2 regions of the Gordonia sp. 852002-50816_SCH5313054-c genome follow, and region 1 is predicted to be linked to the other one. Evidence: predicted binding sites of a transcription regulator. Region 1 holds the regulator's gene; the other holds the start of a gene.
The links. The regulator HspR, encoded in region 1, represses chaperone genes until heat shock. The targets are predictions, from matches to a motif close to ANNTGAGTNNNNNNNACTCANNT.
Positions count from the first base shown of each region.

Region 2: lon (endopeptidase La) is a predicted target of HspR. The motif match lies at 5,077-5,099, and genes of this name have one in related genera.

Region 1 covers NZ_LZTE01000055.1:101,481-109,515, reverse strand. Annotated here, with positions in the region: gene dnaK (molecular chaperone DnaK) at 154-2,007, shown strand; gene grpE (nucleotide exchange factor GrpE) at 2,004-2,591, shown strand; gene dnaJ (molecular chaperone DnaJ) at 2,729-3,934, shown strand; gene A5788_RS13325 (heat shock protein transcriptional repressor HspR) at 3,938-4,330, shown strand; gene A5788_RS13320 (hypothetical protein) at 4,427-5,611, shown strand; gene A5788_RS13315 (FAD-binding oxidoreductase) at 5,628-6,779, opposite strand; gene A5788_RS13310 (amidohydrolase family protein) at 6,922-8,035, shown strand, end outside.
Region 2 covers NZ_LZTE01000069.1:5,389-13,423, forward strand. Annotated here, with positions in the region: gene A5788_RS18575 (DoxX family protein) at 1-117, shown strand, start outside; gene A5788_RS18580 (molybdopterin-dependent oxidoreductase) at 184-1,746, opposite strand; gene A5788_RS18585 (fasciclin domain-containing protein) at 1,965-2,633, shown strand; gene lon (endopeptidase La) at 2,729-5,065, opposite strand; gene A5788_RS18595 (TnsA-like heteromeric transposase endonuclease subunit) at 5,329-5,961, shown strand; gene A5788_RS18600 (helix-turn-helix domain-containing protein) at 5,958-7,967, shown strand; gene A5788_RS18605 (ATP-binding protein) at 7,964-8,035, shown strand, end outside.

The DNA.
Region 1 (8,035 bases):
GCTCAACCAGTAGGACTTGAGTCGGACGCGCTGAAGTCTCTGGTCCCCGACCAGACGCAGGTTTGCATCGACCAACCCCCTCGGTCGTGCCGTCAGCTCGACCAGGGGACCGAGAACTTGGGTGCACACCCACAAACTAGGAGGAAATAACAGATGTCTCGTGCTGTTGGAATCGACCTCGGCACCACCAACTCCGTGGTGTCCGTGCTCGAGGGCGGCGAACCGACTGTCATCGCCAACGCCGAAGGCTCGCGGACCACTCCGTCCGTCGTCGCATTCGCGCGTAACGGTGAGGTACTCGTCGGGCAGCCCGCCAAGAACCAGGCCGTCACCAACGTCGACCGCACCATCCGGTCCGTCAAGCGCCACATGGGCGAGGGCGACTGGAACGTCGAGATCGACGACAAGAAGTACACCCCGCAGGAGATCAGCGCGCGCACGCTCATGAAGCTCAAGCGCGACGCCGAGTCCTACCTGGGTGAAGACGTCAGCGACGCGGTCATCACCGTGCCCGCATACTTCAACGACTCGCAGCGTCAGGCCACCAAAGAGGCCGGCCAGATCGCGGGCCTCAACGTCCTGCGTATCGTCAACGAGCCCACCGCTGCCGCACTGGCATACGGACTCGACAAGGGCGAGAAGGAACAGACCATCCTGGTCTTCGACCTCGGTGGCGGTACCTTCGACGTCTCGCTGCTCGAGATCGGCGACGGCGTCGTCGAGGTCCGTGCGACCTCCGGCGACAACAACCTCGGTGGTGACGACTGGGATCAGCGCATCGTCGACTGGCTCGTGGAGAAGTTCAAGAGCAGCTCCGGCATCGACCTGACCAAGGACAAGATGGCCATGCAGCGTCTGCGTGAGGCTGCCGAGAAGGCCAAGATCGAACTGTCTGCCTCGCAGAGCACCTCGATCAACCTGCCCTACATCACCGTCGACGCCGACAAGAACCCGCTCTTCCTCGACGAGCAGTTGAGCCGCAGCGAGTTCCAGAAGATCACCTCTGATCTGCTCGAGCGCACCCGCGCTCCGTTCCAGGCCGTCATCAAGGACGCAGGCATCTCCGTCGGCGACATCGATCACGTTGTGCTCGTTGGTGGTTCGACTCGTATGCCCGCCGTCACCGATCTGGTGAAGGAACTCACCGGAGGCCAGGAGCCCAACAAGGGCGTCAACCCCGACGAGGTCGTCGCGGTCGGTGCTGCTCTGCAGGCCGGCGTGCTCCGCGGTGAGGTGAAAGACGTTCTGCTGCTTGATGTCACCCCGCTGTCGCTCGGCATCGAGACCAAGGGCGGCGTGATGCACAAGCTGATCGAGCGCAACACCACGATCCCGACCAAGCGGTCGGAGACCTACACCACGGCCGAAGACAACCAGCCGTCGGTGCAGATCCAGGTCTATCAGGGTGAGCGCGAGATCGCCTCGCACAACAAGCTGCTCGGCTCGTTCGAGCTCGGCGGTATTGCTCCTGCGCCGCAGGGTGTTCCGCAGATCGAGGTGACCTTCGACATCGACGCCAACGGCATCGTGCACGTCACCGCGAAGGACAAGGGCACCGGCAAGGAGAACTCCATCCGCATCCAGGAGGGCTCGGGCCTGAGCAAGGACGAGATCGACCGGATGATCAAGGACGCAGAGGCCCACGCAGAAGAGGACCGCAAGCGTCGCGAGGAGGCCGAGACCCGCAACCAGGCCGAGTCGCTGGTCAACCAGACCGAGAAGTTCCTCAAGGACAACGAGGACAAGGTTCCCGGCGAGGTCAAGGACAAGGTCAACGCCGCGATCTCCGAGGCCAACGATGCCCTGAAGGGCACCGATATCTCGGCGATCAAGAGCGCGATCGAGAAGCTGTCCGCGGAGTCCCAGGAGATGGGCCAGGCGATCTATGCAGCATCTGCTGCTGAGTCGCAGAACGGCGCATCCGCCGAGGGTGCCACCGCAGACGCCGACAGCGACGTCGTCGACGCAGAGGTTGTCGACGAGCCGAACTCCGGGGACACCAAGTGACCTCACCGGAGCCCGAGCTCGACACGACTGCGGCAGACACCGCAGCAGTCGACGTGGAGTCGACGGTCGAACCGACCGCCGACCCCGCGTCGGGTTCGGAAGAGGCGACCGGCGGAAACTCGGCCGAGGTGGCCGAACTGACCGCCGCCCTGCAGCGTGAACGCGCACAGTTCGCCAACTACAAGCGGCGAACCGAAGAAGAGAAGCAGGGACGCGTCGCCTACGGCAAGCAGATCCTGATCGACAAGCTGCTACCGGTTCTCGACGACCTCGACCGTGCCCGCGAGCACGGCGATCTCGAGAGCGGACCGCTCAAGGGTGTGGCCGACAAGCTGATCGCCACACTCGACGCAGAGGGATTGGCGAAGTTCGGTGCGCCGGGCGATCCGTTTGATCCGGAACTGCACGAGGCCGTCCAAAATGACGGCAGCGGAACGGAACCCGTCATCGGCGCGGTCTACCGCGGCGGTTATCGGCTCGGCGACAAGGTGATCCGCACGGCGATGGTCACCGTGACCGACCCGGACCCGCAGACCGATCCCTCGGCACAGCCGAGTACGACCGGTCACAGTGGTGCACAATAATCACCTGCATATGCTCCGACGGCGCGTCGCGTGAGATGACGCGGCGCGCCGTCGGCGCAACAGGACGCCACAACCCACGACTTTTTCACAACTCAAGACCAGACAACTTCACACAACTACGAAGGAGGTGACGTCTGGTGGCTCCACAACGAGAATGGCTCGAACACGACTTCTACAAGGACCTGGGCGTTGCTTCTGACGCTTCGGCTGAAGAGATCAAGAAGGCTTACCGCAAGCTCGCTCGCGAGCTGCATCCCGATGCCAATCCGGGAGACAAGGAAGCCGAAGAACGATTCAAGCGGGTGTCTGAAGCCCACAGCGTGCTCTCCGACGCCGACAAGCGTAAGGAGTACGACGAGACCCGTGCCATGTTCGCCGGCGGTCAATTCCGCGGCGGCGGAAACGGTTTCCCGGGAGGGTTCCCCGGCGGCGGCGGGACTCGTTATTCGACGAGCAACGGTGCCGATTTCAACATCGGCGACCTCGGCGACCTGTTCGGTGGCGGAGGTGAATCGAGCGGCGGCTTCGGCGACTTGTTCGGCGATCTGTTCAACCGCGGAGGTTCGTCGCGCTCATCGACGGCAACGCGGCCGCGTCGCGGCAACGATCTCGAGACCGAGACGACGCTGTCGTTCAAGGATGCTGCGGTCGGTACGACCGTACCGCTCCGCGTAACAAGCCCGGCCCCCTGTACGACATGCCACGGAAGTGGCGCCAAGCCGGGTACTAGTCCGCGAGTCTGCCCGACCTGCAACGGATCCGGGCTGGTGAGCCGCAATCAGGGCGCGTTCGGTTTCAGTGAGCCGTGCCAGGATTGCCAGGGCACGGGATCGCGGATCGACGATCCGTGTAGCGACTGCGACGGCTCCGGCGTGAAGGTCAGGGCGCGCACCATCAACGTGCGTATCCCGGCAGGCGTCGAAGACGGACAACGAATTCGGTTGGCAGGCCAGGGCGAAGCGGGCCGACGCGGTGCACCGTCGGGCGACCTTTATGTGGTCGTCCACGTGACCGCCGACAAGATCTTCACCCGCAGCGGCAACGACCTCAAGGTTCAGCTGCCGGTCAGCTTCTCCGAATTGGTGCTCGGTGCAACGGTTTCCGTGCCGACGCTCGAGGGGTCGGTGGGAGTCAAGATCCCGCCGAACACCACAGACGGACGCACTTTGCGTGTCCGTGGACGTGGTGTGCCGAAGCGTTCCGGAGGCGCGGGCGACCTGTTGGTCACCGTGAAGGTCGAGGTGCCGGGCACACTCGACGACTCCGCGACCGAGGCACTCAAGAAGTACGCCGAGGCAGAGAAGGCGAGCGGATTCGACCCCCGTGCAGGATGGGGGCGATGAGCCATGGCGAGTCGAGACTTCGAGGATTCGAGCGCGACGTTCATGATCTCGGTCGCCGCCGAACTGGCAGGGATGCATGCGCAGACACTGCGCACGTATGACCGGCTCGGACTCGTCACGCCGCAACGCACGACGGGAGGCGGACGCCGCTACTCGCCGCGCGACGTCGAACTCCTGAGAGAGATCCAACGTCTCTCGCAGGAGGAAGGCGTCAACCTCGCGGGCATCAAGCGCATCATCGACCTCACCAATCAGGTCGACGCGCTCCAACAGCGAGTCGGTGAACTGCAGAGCCAAGTCGAGCAGTCCGGTCGCCGCGGTGGCGAGTTGGTGCCGGTCCCACGCACGAGCGCGTTGGTCGTCTGGCAACCACGACGCACCAAGCGCAAAGACTGATCAGACGCTGTTTTCTACCCATGCTCCCCGACGGCCGGTTGGCCGCCGGGGAGCACACGTTAGGCTGACTTCTCACAGCAACGTGGGGAGTCAACGGTGACACAGCCGACCGGGACGCAGGCATCAGGCGCAGGGCCGACAGGGCCGGTGTCCCTGGGCGTGTCTGTTGTCGGCGACGAGATCGCGTCGGTCGTCATTCGCTCCGGCGCCGGCGGTGCAGACGAGATCGCGGCCAGCAATCTCGTCGATCTGCCCGATTACCTCCCCGAATCGGCGGCCGCGGCCATCACGGAACTGGTCGAGTCGGTCCCGTTCGAGGTCGATCACCTCATCGTTTCCTGCTCGCGTCCGAGCACCCGCAACTATCTCGCGCAGGCCTTCACGCCCGGACCGTCGACGCCGCCCTGGTACCGGATCACCAGCGTCGACGACATCGCGGGCGCCATGCTCGCCGTCGCGCGCTCGTCTCCGGGCGGGGCAGGCGTGACGGCTGTGGTGAACCTTGCACGCACAGGCGAGCCCGCCGACGGCGTGTGCGTGGCGCTCGTCGACAACACCACCGGCCAGCTGCTCGACACCCGCGACAACTCGACGCTCGAGGGGATTCCGGTCACCGATGCACAGGGCGCCGACGATGTCGCCCGACTGATCCTCGACGCCGATGGCGGCTCCCGGTTGAGCTCCGTCGTCTGCACCGGGTCGGGCGCGGAATTGCCCGGCGTTGCGCCTGCGCTCGAATATGCGGTCACACGCCCGGTGTCGATTGCCGAGATGCCTGCTCTCGCTCTTGCCGCGGGCGCTGCCGCCACCCCGGCGAAGACGACGGTGTTGCCGGCAGGCGACTCGGAACAGGTCGCGTATGCCGCCGCAGCACCCACGCGCGCTCCTCGCGATGCGACAGGGCTGCGCTGGTGGGCGCTGGGCGCGGCGATCGGGGTCGCCGTGCTACTCGGCGCAATCGGGCTGACCGCACTGCACGCCAGCAACGACAACGAGAGCGCCACACCGAACACCACGCCGTCCACGGTGACGGTCACCGACACCCCGCAACAGGCAACCGTCACGCGCGAGGGCGACGCCGTCACCGAAACGCAGACCGAGACCAGGAGCGAGGTCCGCACGACGACGGTCCGACCGCCGACGGTCACCAGGACGGTGGAAGCCCCGGCGGGTACCGAGACAGAGACCGCGACGGTCACCGAGACCTCCACGGTCACTGTCACCGTGCCCGGGCAGTCCGAAGGCGGCGGCGAGCAAGGGCAGGGGACAGGCGAGAACTGAGGTCGCTGTGGCGCCGTCAGAACACGGGATCGGATTGGATTCTGCTCGCCCGCACGCCGGCGATGATGAGTCGACGACGCGTGGCCGTCACCATCTGCGGAGAGCCGACGACGAGCGCCTGATGGCCGCTCCAATCTGTCTCTGCCGCAACAACATCTGGCAGCACACCGATCCGGTGATCGACGCCGAGTTCCTCGGGTGATGCGATCGAGTTCAACCACCACGGGTCGTCGGTCTCCTGCGACACCGCAGTAACGCGCAGCCAGGGATTGGTCGACGCGATGCGCGCCAGCACCGCCAGATCGTAGAGTTCGCCGGGGTAGCGCATGCCGTAGAAGATGTGCGTCGACGGCGAGTCGGCCCGCTTCGACATCTCGATCAGCAGCGCGCGCAGCGGAGCGAGTCCGGTACCGCCCGCGACCATGAGGACGTCGTGGTCCCGTTCGATGTGCAGTGTTCCGTGGTGCTGCGCCAGCTTCCAGACATCGCCGACGCGCGTCGTCGACACGATCGCAGAACTCACGACGCCACCGGGAACGGCGCGGACGTGGAATTCGATCTCGCCATCGTCATTGGGTGGAATCGCAGGCGAGAGATGCCGCCACTCGTGCGGCCATTGCGGAATTGCCACCTCGAGGTACTGCCCGACCGAAAAGCGCAGCGGATCGGCGCTGACGAGCCGCACGACGGCGAGGTCGCGGGTGATCCGATACTTCTCGACCACCTGCGCGGTCCAGGTCGGCGGCCCGGACGCCATCTCGGCCGCACCTCGCATCACGCCGGTGGTCAACATCATCGCCTGGGTGACTGTCTCCTCGGTGTCGCCGTCCCAGTAGCCGTCGAGCAGCGCGCGGAACTCACCGATGAGCGCGGTGCACATCAGGGGGTAGTGCGCAGGCAGCACGCCGAACTTGCGGTGATCGCGCCCGAGCTGTGCGAGCAGTTCGACGAGGTCGGTGTGGCCGTCGTCGGCCGGAATCACTTCGAGGGCGTGGTCGATCACTCCGAAGAACGCCTCACGCAGATGCGACATCTGCGCGGGAAAAAGGTCGCGAAGGTCGGGATCGAGAGCAAAAAGGCGCGTGAAGACGCCGCGCGTGAACGCGTCGGGGTCGCGTCCGATGACCTGACGCACGTGGTGCAGCGCGTGGCGCGAGTGCCCGCCCATGCTCACCTCCGATCGTGTGGCCTCGTCGACAACCTCCTTATTCTGCCCCCTCGTCGGCGCGGGGTGCCCGAGGCGGCGAAAGGTGTGTCAGTGGAAAGAATCCGCACCTTCCAGACAGCCAATTGATCCAAAAATATGCAGGATGTGGGATCCTGTACTTGTGGTCTCCCTGGAAAACGTGCTTCCGGGAATCGTCGACGCGCATATGTTGCAATGGAATCCGCGTCAGACTCCTTGGCGGGCAAAGGGCCTCGCGCGGGTACGACGACTCACGCCGTGGCTCGGCGAACGCGCATTCACCCTGCTGGTCTCGCAGGCCGACAGAGAATACGTTCTGACGCCGTCGGTCATCGCGCGCCCCTACGAGACCGAACACTATGTCAAAGACATCGCGGGAGTGCCCACGGTCGCAGGCGCCGCGATCGACACCGTCATCGTCGCCGATTCCCACTGGCGGGCATACGCGGGCGACATCGACATGATTTCCGACGTCGAGGCCGAGGAACTATCGGAAACCCGCTACACAATCGGGCTTCCCTTCGGTCGCGACGGTGCCCCGCGGCTGGGAGCGATCATCGTGCACGGCGATCCGAGTTCGCCCAACTTTGCGACGCAACTCGACGCACAACTCGACATCACGCCTCTCGTGCGCGCAGTCCGAGTGCTTGCAGCACGCCATCCCGATCCACGCGTCCGTGATTCGACGCCGGATGATGGTCTGCTGGCGTCGACGTCCGCACTACGCGGCTTCGGTGAGGCGGTGCGTCGGGGCCTGGTGTTGGAGGCGTTTGTCTATTCACATCAGCTCTACGACGTGATCAGTTTGGCGCGCGAGTATCCCGAGGCCACGGTCGTCGTCGACCACATCGGAGCGCCGGTGGGTGTTTTCGGACCGATGGGTGTGCGGACCGGCAACACTGCCGCGGCGCGTGCAGACATCATGCGCCTGTGGCATGAGCGGGTGGTGAGCCTTGCCGCGCAACCGAATATCGTGATGAAGCTGTCCGGATTGGCGATGCCGATTCTCGGTTACGGACACGACCCCCATGGCAACATCGGGAGCCGGAAGACCCTCGCCGAGATGATCGGTCCCCTCATCGGGCACATGGTGAGCCATTTCGGATCGGAACGACTTCTCTTCGGGTCCAACTTTCCCCTCGACCGGCCCAATGCGACCATGTCGATGGTCGTCGGCGCACTCCTCGACGTACTCAGTCCGTGGGGAGACGATCTCTTGCGAAAGGTCCTCCGCGACA
Region 2 (8,035 bases), on a different contig from region 1:
GTGAAGCATCCCCTCTCACGTGAGGGTGCAGGCATTGCCGCGCTGGTCGCGTCCGCGGCAGGCGCAGCGGGCGTGCTCACTCGTCGCAAGAAGGCACTGGCACTGAAGGTCGGCTGAGCCGAACAGCAAAAGCACAGCCGCGTCGTTCGTGTTTGTGCAGGACGTCTCGCAAGTGACCCTGCGCTAGGCAACACGGACGACGCGGCTGTGCCATCCGGTGGCACCGTCGGGTATCGGCGCCACCCGCTGGTCGGTCTGCGTCTTGCCGTCGGCGTCGGTCGCGCGGCAGTACAACGTGTGGTTTCCGGGCGTTGCACCCCAGGTCCAGCTCCACTGTCGCCAGGTGTCGGTCGAGTATTCGGTCGCGAGCGTCGCCGTGTTCCATTCACCGTCGTCGACGCGCACCTCGACCTTGCGCACGCCCCGGTGCTGCGCCCAGGCAGTCCCTGCGACGACGACCGGCCCGGCGGCGATATTCGACAGCGGCGCCGGGGTATCGATGCGCGAGGCCGTCTTGATGGGCGCTTTCACGCCCCAGCCACGCTTCGCCCAGTACGACTGGGCTTGGTCGAATCGTGTTATCTCCCAATCGATCACCCATTTGCAGGCAGAGACGAAGCCGTAGAGTCCCGGAATGACCTGCCGAGCGGGATACCCGTGCTCGAGTGGCAGTGGCGTTCCGTTCATACCTACCGCCAACATCGCGTCACGTCCGTCGGTGATCGCGTCGAGCGGCGTGCCAGACGTCCAGCCGTCGACGCTCGTCGAGAGCAGCATGTCCGCGTCGGCGTGCGGTTTCGCCATCGCGAGAAGGTCACGCATCGGATAGCCGATCCACCTCGCGTTGCTCGCAAGATCGCCGCCGACCTCATTGGAAACGCACGTCAGGGTGATGATCCGCTCCTGCGCCGACATCGCCATGAGATCGTTCCAGTCGAGCGTGATCTCGCGATCGACCATGCCGTGGATTCGCAGCCGCCAATCCGACGTCGACAACTGCGGGACCTGCAGGGCCGTGTCGATGCGATAGAAGTTCGCATTGCTGGTGAGAAACGAGGTTGCTCCGTTGACGTCCACGCCCGACGGAATCGGTGGCGCAGCAGACTTTGCGCGGGGCAACACGAGTCGGGCTCGCTCCGCGATCACTCCGCCCGCGTCGGCGACCCGTCGGGCAATCACCAGCGAGACCGCGGATGCCCCTGCCACGACCGCTGCCGCGACAAGGAAGGCACGTCGCGATGTTCCGGGACTCGTTGTGTCGTCGGCGTTTTCGAGTACTTCATCGGGACCTGAACTAACCTTTTGCGGCACATGCGATCTACGACTGAGCACGATGAGTATCGCGACAGCGACCACACCCGCGACGATCGCCGGTATCACGTAGCTCGCGTCTGCGGTGGGACGTGTGGCCGCCGCGAATGCGCCGAACGCCGCCACGAGGATGACGAGAACGACGCCCGCCGGGGGCCGCGCCACCTGCAGAATGCCCGCCAGCATCGAGAGTAGGGCGAGAGCGATTACGACACCGATCATCAGCGCCGGTTTGTCGTTGGTTCCGAACGTCGTGATGGCCCACTCCCGAGCAGGAGCGGGTGAGTTGTCGACGAGAAATGCGGTTACCGCCTGGAAAGGTGAGGCCATGCGAGACAAGGGAATAGCCGCCAACTCGCCTGCCGCTATACCGCCGAACACGGCAAGCATGCCGGAAACCACAGCACGAAGCCACGTTTCGAACGGCCGACGCATTTCGGATCGCTGACGCGTTTTTGATCGCTGACCCATGGCCACACTCCTCACCGAAGTCAGCTCGTCGATCGTCGACTTCTGCAGTACTTCGTTCGAGTGCCCTGTGCGGATGGGTCGTGAGATTTCTTTTCTTTTCACCCATCCGGGGTCTGGTCTCCTGCGAATGCCCTCCGAGACTCACAGCACGGTGGGTTTGTTCCTCAATGATGGGATCGATCATGGTAGCCAACAGATTTCAACGCCTGACTCTCGCAGCAGCAGGCGCCGTACTGACCGTGGGAGTGATCGCGGGATGCTCTGACGACAGCAGTTCGTCGTCGGATTCGGCCACGTCGTCGATGGCCCCGATGTCGTCGTCGGCAATGCCGATGAGCAGCGGTACCGCCGAACCGGCGTCGCTCGTGGGGCCGGGATGTGCCGACTACGCGAAGGCCAATCCGTCGGGTAGTGGCTCGGTCGAGGGTATGGCGATGGACCCGGTTGCCACTGCGGCATCCCACAACCCGATGCTCAAGACGCTGACGCAGGCGGTGTCGGGGCAGCTCAATCCGCAGGTGAACCTGGTGGATACGCTCAACAACGGCCAGTACACCGTCTTCGCGCCCACCGACGACGCCTTCGCGAAGCTCGACGCCGCGACGATCGACAAGCTGAAGACCGATAAGGATCTGCTCACCAAAATCCTTACCTACCACGTCGTTTCGGGACAGATCGCACCCGACATGATCGACGGGACACACAAGACCCTCGAGGGTCAGGATGTCACGGTCACCGGATCGGGCAACGATCTCAAGGTCAACAACGCAGGCGTCGTCTGCGGTGGCGTCAAGACCGCAAACGCCACGGTGTACATGATCGACACGGTGCTCATGCCGCCGACCATGTGATCGTTTCACCGATGAGGTTCTCTGGATAAAACGATGGGGCGCACCGTAATCGGTGCGCCCCATCTCCGATCAGAGGTCGGGTTGATCGACCAGGATCAAGCGGCCGTCCGCGCGGCGTCGGCGACCGGCTCGAGAGCCTGTGCGACGACGTCGGCAACGTCGGCCACCGGAGTGACCGTGACGGCGTCGAGGATCTCTGCCGGGACGTCATCGAGGTCGGCCTCGTTGCGCGGTGAGATGAACACCTGCGTCAGCCCGTTGCGTTGTGCCGCAAGCAGTTTCTGCTTGAGCCCACCGATCGGGAGCACGCGACCGTTGAGTGTGACCTCGCCGGTCATGCCCACCTCGGCACGGACCTTGCGACCCGTTGCCATCGACACCAGGGCTGTCACCATGGTGATGCCGGCACTCGGACCGTCCTTGGGCACCGCGCCCGCCGGAACGTGCACGTGGATCGTGCCCTCCAGGTTCTTCGGATCGACACCGAGTTCGCGTGCGTGTGCACGGACGTACGACAGTGCGATCTGCGCGGACTCCTTCATGACGTCGCCGAGCTGGCCGGTCAGTTGCAGACCTCCCTTACCCTCGCCCGTGTCGGTGCGATTGGCCTCGATGAACAGCACGTCGCCGCCCATTCCGGTCACGGCAAGTCCGGTGGCAACACCGGGCACAGCCGTACGCTCTTCGGACTCCGGCGTGAACCGGGCACGGCCGAGGTACTCCTTGAGATCGGACTCCTCGATCGTGACAGGCGTTGTGGCCTTGCCGCTTTCGACGTTGGTCGCAACCTTGCGGAACAGCTTGGCGAGCAGTCGCTCGTACTGCCGCACACCCGGCTCGCGGGTGTAGTTGGCAGCGATCTCCCGCAGCGCATCCTCGGTCACCGAAACCTCATCCTTGGTGAGCGCAGCACGCTCCTCCTGCCGCGGGAGCAGGAAGTCGCGGGCGATGGCAACCTTGTCGTCCTCGGTGTAGCCGTCGATCGTGACGAGCTCCATACGGTCGAGCAGGGCCGACGGGATGTTCTCGATGACGTTGGCTGTCGCGAGGAACACGACGTCGGACAGGTCGAGGTCGAGATCGAGGTAGTGATCGCGGAACGTGTGGTTCTGCGCGGGGTCGAGGACCTCGAGCAGCGCGGCCGCGGGATCGCCCCGGAAGTCGGAGCCAACCTTGTCGATCTCGTCCAGCAGCACAACGGGATTCATCGATCCCGCTTCGCCGATGGCACGCACGATGCGTCCGGGCAGTGCGCCGACATAGGTACGACGGTGACCGCGGATCTCAGCCTCGTCGCGCACACCGCCGAGAGCGACGCGCACGAACTTGCGCCCCAGCGCACGGGCAACCGACTCACCCAGCGACGTCTTGCCGACACCGGGAGGACCGGCCAGCACCATCACGGCACCGGAACCACGTCCGCCGACGACCTGCAGCTTGCGCTCGGCACGTCGGGCACGCACCGCCAGATATTCGACGATGCGATCTTTCACGTCGTCGAGACCGTGGTGATCGGCGTCGAGGATCTCGCGGGCACCCTTGATGTCTGTCGAATCCTCGGTGGTGACGCTCCACGGCAGATCGAGCACGGTGTCCAACCATGTTCTGATCCAACCGGTTTCGGGTGACTGGTCGCTGGCGCGCTCGAGTTTGCCGACCTCACGCAGTGCGGCTTCGCGCACGTTGTCGGGAAGATCGGCCGTTTCGACGCGACCGCGATAGTCGTCGGCACCGTCGGGCTCGTCCTCACCGAGTTCCTTTCGGATTGCGGCGAGTTGCTGGCGAAGCAGGAATTCCTTCTGCTGCTTCTCCATCCCGTTGCGGACGTCGTCGGCGATCTTGTCGGAGACCTCGGTCTCGGCGATGTGCTCGCTGGTCCAGTCGATCAGCAGTTGCAGTCGTTCACCGACATCCGGCGTCTCGAGGAGCTGTCGCTTCTGGACGTCGTCGAGCCACGACGAGTAGCCCGACGTGTCGGCGAGATCCGACGGGTCGGTCATCTTGTTGACCGCGTCGATGATCTGCCACGCCTCACGACGTTGCAGCATGGCCAGTACGAGCTTCTTGTACTCGGCGGCCAGCGCCTTGGTCTCGGGCGTCGCCTCGACGTCGTCGACCTCGGTTACCTCGACCCACAGTGCGTTGCCGTGGCCGGTGGTTCCGGTGCCGATGTGGGCGCGCGTTTCGCCCTTGACGACGGCAGCTTGCACACCGCCGGGCATACGCCCGACCTGCACGATCGACGCCAGAACGCCATAGGTGGGATACCGGTCGTCCAGGCGGGGAGCGACCAGCAGTTTTCCGGACTCACTGGCCCGGGCCGCGTCCACTGTCGCCTGAGCAGCGTCGTCGAGAGGCACCGGCACAACCATGCCGGGCAGGACGACCAGATCAGGAACGAAGAGGACGGGCACTGAATACGTGTCAGACATTTAACCTCCAAAGTTCAGTCTGATGGACTCAACCTGGGTGGCAGGATGTTTGTTCCCGGGCAGATTTCGCCTGAGGCGGTGTAGCTTCTCACCGAACGTGTCATTTTCTCATCGGCTTGTCATAGGCGTGTCATCGTTCTCATCGGGCTGTCATGCGGCACGATAGCAAAATGCCTGATCAGATCGGTGCGACCGAGATTCGCTTCGTTACCGAAGCCGGTGACGAGACCATCAGTCAGGTCAGGGATCACTCGATCAGCTCGATGGCCCGAGCCCAGCCAGTGCGCCTGCCACCGTCCCACGCCGGCCAACGCCACTATCCAGGTCTTTTTTGGACCCGTACAACAGCCGACCACGTGGTTTACGAAAGCCTTCTCGAACGCGACCGCATCTTGCTTGCCGACTTCGATCCCGAAGTCGTTTGGATCACGGCGCAACCTTTCTGGATCACCGGCGACGACAGAGGTACCGGCCGACGCCACTGTCCCGATCTCCTACTGACGCGGGCTGATGGGTCATATTTGGTCGTGGACGTCAAGAATCCACGAATCGCGCAGAAAGACGAGGTCAAGGCCGTGTTCACGTGGACCAAGGTGGTGTCCAAGCGCCTCTCCGCCGATTATGAGGTTTGGACCGGCGAGGACTCGGCGTTGATCAACAACATCAGATTCGCTTCTCAGGCTCGCCGCGAGTCGCGCGCGGCCCTGTTCCAGACGGTGCTCGAACGATTTCCAGAGGAGCTCTCAATCGCGCACGCTGAAGCCACACTCGCAGCCGAGCGGATTGCACGGCCTCGACACATCGTCCTCGAGCTTCTGTGGACGGGCACCTTCACGGCCGATCTCACCCGGCCATTCGGCGACAACACCTTGATCCATCGAGCCGAGGCCGTATGAGCAACACTTATCGACTTGCTGTTGGCGATCGGGTGTGGATCGACGGATCCGTGGTCCGCATAGTCGAGATCAGCGACAGTCGGTCGATAGTCGAATCGGATCGCGGCACACGAGCGGTGAGCACTCCACACCTCGTGAGGTCTTCTCAGCCGCTCGACGCACCTCGCAGGCCCTGCGAGACGTCCGGACAACTGCTTTCGAATCTTACGAAGAAACAGCAAGAGACTTACAACGCACGGCTCGCCGTCGTCGAAGCAGTACTGGAGATGCATCACAACAGCGGCGACTCTATCGGTCGCAGCTCCGAAACGGTCGCTCTCGCACACAACATGTCTGACCGCACCGTCAAACGCTGGGTGAAGGCGTATCAAGAGTCAGGACCAGCCGGCCTCGTCGAAGCAAGGAAGCAGCGCTCGCCGATCGACCCACTCTGGCGGGAGGCGTGCCTCGACGTACTCAATCGGTACACACGCGAATCCACACCCAGCAGAAACATAGTAATCGACCAGGCCAACAATCTGCTGACCGAGCGGTGTGGCGCCGATCTGGCGCCCACCCCATCCAATGCGACCGCCTACCGCTGGCTGGACGAGCTCTCCAAGGGTCGCTATTCATTTGGCAGCGGAAAGGCACGGCGAATCGCCGCCGACCGGCCGGAGGCCCCGTATGGCCGTTTGCGCGCCACGCGCCCCGGAGAGTACTTCGTACTCGACACAACGCGCCTCGACGTGTTCGCGATGGAGCCGATCACGCTGCGTTGGGTGCCGGTCGAACTCACTGTGGCGCAAGACCTCTATACACGCTGCATTGTCGGTCTGCGCCTGACCCCGATTTCAACCAAGGCAATCGACGTGGCCAATGTGTTACACCAGTCGGTCACGCCCCAAGAACCGGTCGACGACGGAGCGTGGCCGTTTCACGGCGTGCCTAGTTCGATCGCAATCGAACGCGACGACCCGACCGCAGACGATGCCACTCCGAGCATCCCAGGCTGCCTACCCGAGTCAATCGTTGTTGACCATGGCAAGATCTACCTCTCGCACCATGTCAGATCCGCCTGTGCGCGACTCGGAATCTCGATTCAGCCTGCGATCGTAAAGAAGGCGTCAGACAAGCCAACTGTCGAACGCTTCTTCAAGACCATTCGGCTCGGCCTGCTTCAGCAACTGCCGGGCTACAAGGGACCCGACGTCTATCACCGCGGTGAAGACATTGAGAGTCAAGCGTTCTACTACGTCGCCGAGCTTGAGTCGATAATTCGCGAGTGGACAGCTCGGGTGTACCACCGGTCGAAACACGAAGGCTTGTGTCTCCCTGAGACGCCCGGCCTCGAGCTATCACCGCTCGAAATGTACGAGATCGGCCTGGCTCGCGCCGGTGGACTCACCATCCCGTCCTCACCGGACCTTGCGTACGAGTTTCTCAATGTGGAGTGGCGCACGATCCAGCACTATGGCATAGAAGTGGATGGGCGCCGATACGATGGCGCGGCGCTCAACCCTTACCGGAATAGCAAGTCCAACTTCGGTGGTCCGAAGGCTAGAAAATGGCCAATCCACATAGACAGCGGCGATGTTCGACGCGTGTACTTCCGCGACCCCTCATCTGGCAAATGGTCGCCTCTGGTCTGGGAGCACGCAGGTGGACTCGACCAGCCCTTCTCCTCGGACGCCGCCGACTACACCAAGCTTCTGGCCGTCCGCGAAAACCGGCATGTCGACCCACAGGACGCCGTCCGCAACCTCCTCGATGAGTGGTCCAAAGGCAACACCAAATCCAAGCGCGACCGCGCCCTCGCACGACGCCTGGCCAGCACCCGTTCCACGGCAAGCGATACTGGCGATGGCCAACCTGACGACGAGATTGCATCACTGCCAGGAGTTATCGACCTTCTCGCGAGGAGAGCAGAACGTCGCCCTCCAGGTTGGGATTTGGACGATGACCTCGATGTGTTTGAGAAGTACCAAGGTGCAGACGATTCGAGCTATGAGGTATTCGACGAATGAGTAACCCATGGGCACTATGGCTTCGAAACAATCAACCGCATCGCTACAACCTGGCGTCAAAAGTGGGC